2 regions of the Aquitalea pelogenes genome follow, and region 2 is predicted to be linked to the other one. Evidence: predicted binding sites of a transcription regulator. Region 2 holds the regulator's gene; the other holds the start of a gene.
The links. Region 2 encodes FNR, which switches genes on or off when oxygen is low (the NO sensors DNR and NnrR bind a similar motif). Its sites were predicted from a motif close to TTGATNNNNATCAA; they were not measured.
Positions count from the first base shown of each region.

Region 1: a site for FNR is predicted at 1,641-1,654, ahead of ACE3SE_RS11350 (hemerythrin domain-containing protein). Genes of this name have one in related genera too.

Region 1 covers NZ_JAYSDA010000012.1:38,458-42,470, forward strand. Annotated here, with positions in the region: gene ACE3SE_RS11345 (ArnT family glycosyltransferase) at 1-1,108, shown strand, start outside; gene ACE3SE_RS11350 (hemerythrin domain-containing protein) at 1,168-1,584, opposite strand; gene ACE3SE_RS11355 (acetoacetate--CoA ligase) at 1,691-3,652, opposite strand; gene ACE3SE_RS11360 (hydroxymethylglutaryl-CoA lyase) at 3,718-4,013, opposite strand, start outside.
Region 2 covers NZ_JAYSDA010000019.1:77,018-81,030, forward strand. Annotated here, with positions in the region: gene ACE3SE_RS14905 (RNA methyltransferase) at 1-462, shown strand, start outside; gene ACE3SE_RS14910 (DUF1853 family protein) at 440-1,372, shown strand; gene ACE3SE_RS14915 (flavodoxin family protein) at 1,369-1,827, shown strand; gene fnr (fumarate/nitrate reduction transcriptional regulator Fnr) at 1,954-2,700, opposite strand; gene hemN (oxygen-independent coproporphyrinogen III oxidase) at 2,813-4,013, shown strand, end outside.

The DNA of each region.
Region 1 (4,013 bases), on a different contig from region 2:
CCTGTTCCTGAGTGCCAGCCTGCTGGAAGTGATGCTGGTGTGGGCTGTCGTGCTGTTCCTGCCGGCCTTTGCCGCGTGGCGCAACAAGCGCTATGTCATCACCGTGCTGATGGCCTTGCTGGTGGCTGTGCCTGTGGCGCTGATCTGGCCGCTGGAGCTGTCCCGCAGCTATCCGGCGCTGTTCCGCCTGTGGTGGGAACACCATGCGCTGGGCCCGCTGGACGGCTTTGGCAAGGTAGGACTGTTTCACGGTTTTGGCTACTACACCTTCAATACCATCTGGTTTGCCTGGCCGGCCTGGCCGCTTGCCGCCTGGACGCTGTACCGCAACCGCAAGTACGAACTGCCCATGTTGCAGCTGCCGCTGATGTTTTTTGCCGTGGTGCTGATCATGCTGACGCTGTCGGTGCGCAAGAGCATGGATTACGCCATGCCGCTGCTGTTGCCGCTGTCCCTGCTCGCTGCGGTTGAGCTGGATAATCTGCGGCGTGGCGCTGCGGCCTTTCTCAACTGGTTCGGCCTGATGGCATTCGGGGTGTTCGGCCTGCTGATCTGGGCGGGCTGGGCGGCGATGAACTATGGCTGGCCAGAACGGCTGGCAGGCCGGGCACAGTATTTCAGTCCTTACTATGTGCCACATGTTTCGCTGCTGGCCGCCATCTTTGCCATTCTGGCCACCATCACCTGGATATGGGCGGTCACCCGCAGCCATGTGCGTGGTCGGCAAGCCATTACCAACTGGGCTGCCGGACTTACCTTGTGCTGGGGATTGGCGCTGAGCCTGTGGCTGCCGTGGCTGGATGCGGCAAAGAGCTATCGCCCGGTGGTGGAAAGCATGCTGCGCAACGTGCCCCCGGCGGTACTCAATGGCAGCAGCTGCATTGCCACCGAGCGCGAGAACATGATTGCGCGCATCAGCTGGCACTATTATGGCGGGATAGATCTGGTAGCTTATCCGGCTGGCGAAAGCAGCCCCTGCGACTACCGCTTATTGATGCGTTCACGTACCGAGGGCCTGGCCGAGCCGGGCTGGAGCTTGTTGTGGCAGGGATCGCGACCGCGCGAGAAGTACGAGCTGTTCGGCCTGTTCAAGCGCTCGCCGCACTAGCCGCACAGCAGGATTCATCAAGATGACAACAGGCCGCAGCACATGCGGCCTGTCTGCTTTTAGTCCTTCCCGTGCTGATTCAGGGCAGCCATCACTGCCGACAGGCTTTCCGCCAGCACAAACAGTTCGCGCTCTTCAAAGCGGACATGGGCAGTCATGGCATCGGCAAAGGCTTGCAGCATGGCTGGCGAGGCCAGTTGCGGATGTTGCAGCAGGGCATGCAAATGGGCGTGATCTGCCAGCGTGCGCTCAACCGCAGCCTGCTGGCTGGCTTGTGACAGCGCAGGTAACAAGAGGCGTTCTTCCTGGGCGAAATGGGCTTGCAAGCTGTCCTGATAATGCTGGATCAGTCGCCGGGCGACGCGTTGCCACTCTTCAGCATCATCCTGCCGTGCCGCTTTACCGGCTTGCATGGCCAGCGACAGGGCATGGTGATGGTCGTGTGAGAGTGGGGTAAGGGCTGCGCTGCGTTTCATGATGGTGGCTGTTAACGGTCAGGCAGACAGCCTGCGCCAGTGGCAGAAGATGTGCCTTGATCACTCTCAAGGACAGCCGGGCCTCCCGGCGGGAGGCCCTGAGCGGCTAGTGTTGCAACTGCGGCAGATTGGCAAACAGCTGCAGTGCTTCCGGGTTGGCTAGTGCACTGAGATTATTCACCGGCTCGCCGTGAATCACGTTTTTCACCGCCAGTTCGACAATCTTGCCGCTGATGGTGCGTGGAATATCCGCAACGGCAATGATGCGCGCCGGTACATGGCGCGGGCTGGCACCACGCTTGATCTGTTCGCGCAGCCGGTTGACCAGCGCCTCATCCAGCACATGGCCCTGCTGCAGCCGGACAAACAATACCACGCGCTCGTCGTCCTGCCAGCGCTGGCCCACGGCCAGGCTTTCCACCACTTCCGGGAAGCTTTCCACCTGACGGTAGATTTCCGCCGTGCCGATACGCACGCCACCGGGGTTGAGCACCGCGTCGGAACGGCCATAAATCACCATGCCGTTGTGGGCGGTGATTTCAGCGTAGTCACCGTGGCACCACACATTATCGAAGCGGCCAAAATAGGCCTGACGATATTTGCTGCCTTGCTCGTCCTGCCAGAACCCCACCGGCATGGAGGGGAAGGGGCGGGTGCATACCAGTTCGCCCTTTTCCTGCCGCACCGGCCTGCCGTAACTGTTGAAGATGTCCACCGCCATGCCCAGGCCACGGCATTGCAGCTCTCCACGGTATACCGGCAGGTTGGCGCAACCCAGGGCAAAACAGGACACGATGTCAGTACCGCCGGAAATGGAGGCCAGATTGATGTCCTGCTTGATGTTGGCGTATACCCAGTCAAAGCTTTCCGCCATCAGTGGCGAGCCGGTGGAGAAGATGGCGCGCAGTGCATCCAGCCGGTATTGCGTGGCAGGAGTCAGGTTGATCTTGCGCAGGCCGTCGATGTATTTGGCCGAGGTGCCAAACTGGGTGAATTGCCATTGCTGCGCATATTCCCACAGGATGTGTCCCTGATTGGCAAACGGCGAGCCGTCATACAGCATCAGCGCCGCGCCGCTGGCCAGGCCGGATACCAGCCAGTTCCACATCATCCAGCCGCAGGTGGTGAAGTAAAACAGGTGGTCGCCATGGTGAATGTCGGCGTGCAGCTGGTGCTCCTTCAGGTGCTGCAGCAAGGTGCCGCCAGTGCCATGCACGATGCACTTGGGTTTGCCGGTGGTGCCGCTGGAGTACAGGATGAACAGCGGATGGTTGAATTCCACCCGGACAAACTGCAAGTGACGCGCAGCGAAGCGGGCAATGAAATCGTCCAGCGTGATGGTGCGCGGCAGGCTTTCGGCAAAGGCAGCGGTTTCGCCCAGATAGGGGACGGCAATGAACTGCTGCACCGAAGGCAGACCGGCTGCCAGCGCCTGCATCTTGTCGCGGATGTCGATCTGCTTGCCGCCATACCAGTAGCCATCCGGACAGAACAGCAGCTTGGGTTCGGTCTGGCCGAAGCGGTCGATGGCTCCGTCGATGCCGAAGTCGGGCGAACAACTGGTCCACACCGCACCCAGGCTGGTGGCAGCCAGCATGGCAGCCACGGTTTCCGGCATATTGGGCAGGAAACCGGCCACGCGGTCGCCTGCCACAATGCCGGCGGCCTGCATGGCTTGCTGCAAGCGGGACACCAGCTGGCGCAGCTGCTGCCAGCTGTAGCGGGATTTGACCTTGTCTTCCCCCCAGAACACCAGGGCGGTGGCATCACCATCGTGGCGCAGCAGGTTTTCTGCGTAATTGAGGCGGGCTTCGGGGAAAAAGCGCGCAGCCAGCATATTGTCCGCCTGCTCCAGCGCGCTCCCACCCTTGTCACCCAGCACCCCGCAGTAATCCCACACCAGCGCCCAGAAGCGGCCCGGATCGTCCACACTGGCTTGCCACAGAGTCTGGTAGTCGGGCAGCGGGCGGTCGTAGGCTGCTTCGGCCAGGCGGGTAAAGGCATGCAGGTGGGAGCCTGCAATACGTTCGGCGGATGGTTGCCAGATGGGCTGGGTGGGCTGCTGCATGGTTCTCCTCTTTCTTTACCTTGCTTGCTTTTCTTGCTTTGTTTTTGCGGCCTTGCCGTGGCGGCTCAGTGGGCCGTTGCCATGGCCTGTGCCACCTTCGAGGTGGGGGCGCGGCCCAGCAGGCCGGCGGCAAACCAGGCGGTTTGCACCAGTGTCGGCAAGTCTATGCCACAGTCCACGCCCAGGCCATGCATCAGGTACACCACGTCTTCGGTGGCGACATTGCCGGATGCCCCACGAGCATACGGGCAGCCGCCCAGCCCGGCAATCGAGGAATCGAATGTTCTGATGCCAGCCTGAAAAGAAGCATGAATATTGCTGATGGCCATGCCGTAGGTATCGTGGAAGTGACCTGCCAGTT
Region 2 (4,013 bases):
CGCGAAACCACGCCCGAACTGGTGGCCCGTGCGCGCGATGGCGAACAGGTGGCGCTGGTGTTCGGCAATGAAACCTTCGGCCTGTCGATTGAAGAAGTGGAGCAGTGCAACCGGCTGGTTACCATTCCGGGCAACCCGGATTACTTCTCGCTCAACCTGGCCATGGCGGTGCAGGTGATGACTTACGAGCTGTTCAGCCATACCGGCGTTGACGTGGAATACCTGCGTCCGGAAAGCGAAACCGCCAGCCTGGGCGAGGTGGAAGGCTTCTGCCAGCATCTGGACCAGACCATGGATGCCATCGGCTACTACCGCCGCCGTAACAGCGAGCGACTGATGCGCCGCATGCGCGCGCTGTTCAACCGTTCCGGCATGCTGCGCGACGAGGTGGACATCCTGCGTGGCCTGATGAAGCAGATCCAGCGCGTGGCAGACGGCCATGAGCACGGCGGCGAATCCTGATCGCGGTTTTTATCTGCCTTACACGCAGCCTGCGCTGCGTGATCTGGCTTTCCTGCTGACCGCACCTGCCCCCTGGGATAGCGGCTGCAATCTTTCGCCACAACGCCTGCTGGGCCCGGATGGCCCGGCCTTGCTGGCCGCGCTGGAGCAAGACCCGGCACCGCTCTATGCCTGGCTGGCCGACCAGCCCTGTCGCCGTCTGGGCCACTATGCCGAGCGCTTGCTGGCTTTCTGGTTTCACCTCGCGCCCCATATCGAGCTGGTGGCCGCCAATCTGCCGCTACGGGACGCCAGCGGCCGCACCATTGGCGAGTTTGATTTCCTGATCCGGCTGGATGGCGAACCACTGCACGTGGAAACCGCCAGCAAATTCTATCTGCAACTGGGGGAGGGGCCGGACAGTCTGGTAGGCCCCAGTCTGCGCGATGCCTGGCTGCTGAAGGCAGGCAAATTGCAGGCGCAGTTGCAGCTGTCCCGCCACCCCCTGGCCCGGCGCGTGTTGCCGCCAGACTTTGTGGCCTGCGCCAGTCAGGCCCGGCTGGCCGGCTGGTTTTTCTATTCCCGACCGTCCCGTCCCATGCCGCCACTGGCTGCGGATCAGCTGCAAGGCTGGTTCAGCCCGCTATTGCACCCCTGGCCCAGTAGCAGCCCGGCATCACGCTGGATGTGGTTGCCACGCTTGAGCTGGCTGGCTCCGGCCCGTGTGGCCGAAGCCGAAGTGCGTGAACAGCACAGCCTGCGCCAGGAATTGCATCAGGCCGTGGTGCCGCAACTGGTGGCAGAGTTGCTGCCGCTGGGCGATGGCTACTGGGAGGAGGTGGCGCGCGGTTTCGTGGTGCCGCCAGGCTGGCCCGAAGCAACGCGCCTGCAGGCATTGATGGCCACGCTGCCAGGGAGTCCCGCCGCATGAAGCGCTTGCTGTTGTTGTATGCCAGCCAGACCGGCCGCACCTTGCAGCTGGTTGACGCCGTGCGCGCCAGCGTAGCGCAGCTGACGGATGACCTGCAGTTCAACTGCCTGCCCGCCGAGCAGGCCACACTGGATGATTTGCTGACATCAGACGGCATCGTGCTGGCAACGCCGGAGAATTTTGGCTATATGGCGGGCAAGATGAAAGATTTCTTTGACCGCACCTTCTACCCCGCACAGGGCCGCACCGAGGGGCTGGCTTGCCTCTTGCTGGTGTCAGCCGGTAACGATGGCATGGGGGCCGTGCACGCCATGCGGCGCATCATCGCCGGCTATGGCTGGCACGAAGTGCTGCCCGCCGTGGTGGTACGCGGCGAGCCGGACGCCGCGCAGCTGGCTGAAGTGGCGGAACGGGCCGAGCAACTGGTGGCCGGCATGCTGATCGGGCGCTGGTAATACCTTGCCCGGAAGAGTTAGTGCTTGCGGAGAATGGCGCGCCTGCCCTGATGGGCGGAAGATGCAAAAAGGGCGGTAAGGCGCATTGCGCCCACCGCCCGGATGGCTGTTACCGTGCCTGTCGGCTTATACGCCGTTGGCGTGGGTACAACCGGAGATCAGGTCCTTGAGTGCATCGGCCTTGATCAGCTGGATGTGCTTGTGGTCCACGCTCAGCCAGCCTTGCTGCTGGAACTTGGACAGCGTACGGCTGACGGTTTCCAGTTTCAGGCCGAGGAAGCTGCCGATTTCCTCGCGGCTCATGCGCAGGATGAAATCGTTGGCGGCAAAGCCGCGGGTGGACAGACGCTGTGACAGGTTCAGCAGGAAGGCAGCCAGACGTTCTTCTGCCTTCATGTTGCCCAGGAGCAGCATGACGTTCTGGTCACGCACGATTTCGCGGCTCATCAGCCGGAAAAAGTGGTGTTGCAGGCTGGGAATGTCGCGCCCCAGGCTTTCCATGCGGTTGAAGGGCAGTTCGCAGACTTCGCTGTCTTCCAGGGCAATGGCGTCGCAGCCATGCACATTGGACGAGATGCCATCCAGGCCCATGAGTTCGCCGGACATCAGAAAGCCGGTGACTTGTTCACGACCGTCCTGGCTTGCCACGCTGGTCTTGAAGAAACCGGTGCGCACGGCAAACAGCGACTTGAAGGCTTCGCCACTGCGGAACAGGTATTCACCGCGCTTGAGGCGGCGGCTCTGACGGATAACTGCATCCAGCTGCGTCATTTCGTCGCGGTTCAGCCCGATGGGCAGGCAGAGTTCGCGCAGACTGCAGTTGGAGCAGGACACCTTCAGTGCGTGCAGAGTGTGTTGGTGTTGGTCTGACATCGCGTGTTTTGTACAACCCTGTAAAGAAGCTTGACCCTTGTCAAAGCGGAATTCGCACGTTTTCCGCAAATTTACCAGTCCACCTGACGTTTGACTATCAATACCCGACGACATGCACACCACCCATCCGTTTTCGCCTACCCACTGTGAGTTCGACCGAGCATTGATCGAACGTCTTGATGGTTCCGGCCCAAGATACACTTCTTACCCGACCGCAGACCGGTTTACCCCGGCGTTTGGCGAGAAGGACTATAAAAGCTGGCTGATGCAGCGCCACCTGGGCATGCATCAGAACGCAATATCATTGTACGTTCATATACCGTTCTGTAATACGGTATGTTACTACTGCGGCTGCAACAAGATCATTACCAAGGACAAGAGCCGTGCCGACCGCTACCTCGATTACCTGGAAAAGGAAATCAAGCTGGTTGCCGCCTCGCTTGGCTGCCGGGAAAAGCTGATCCAGCTGCACTTTGGCGGCGGTACGCCAACCTTCCTGTCCGACGAGCAGCTGGACCGCCTGATGACCATGTTGCGTGCCCACTTCGAATTTTTGCCGGAGGGAGAATATTCCATCGAGATCGACCCGCGCAAGGTGGGTCGTGAAACCGTGCATCATCTGGCGCGACTGGGCTTCAACCGCATGAGCGTGGGCATTCAGGACTTCGACCCGCAGGTGCAAGCCGCGGTGAACCGGGTGCAAAGCGAGGAAGAAACGCTGGAGGTGATCGAGGCTGCGCGCGAAGCCGGCTTCAAGTCGGTCAGTGTGGACCTGATCTACGGCCTGCCGCTGCAAACCCGCGAGTCGCTCAAACGCACGCTGGACAAGGTGATTGCCATCAGTCCGGACCGCCTGGCGCTGTACAACTATGCCCATTTGCCCACCGTTTTCATGCCGCAACGGCGCATCAACGAGGCGGACCTGCCAGCCGCCAGCACCAAGCTGGACATCCTGCAGGACGCGGTAAAGAGCCTGGCGGATGCAGGCTATGTATTCATTGGCATGGACCACTTTGCCAAGCCGGAAGATGACCTGGCCATTGCCTTGCGCCAGGCCCGCCTGCAGCGCAATTTCCAGGGCTATTCCACTCATGCCGACTGCGACATGATCGGCCTTGGCGTGTCGTCCATCGGCAAGGTTGGCCCCTGTTACAGCCAGAACGAGAAGGACCTGGACAGCTATTACGCCGCGCTGGACGAAGGCCGGCTGCCGGTAATGCGCGGTATGGTGCTGGATCAGGACGACATCCTGCGTCGCGGCATCATCCAGGCGCTGATGTGCCGCTTCTCCTTGTCGGTGGAAGCCATCGAGC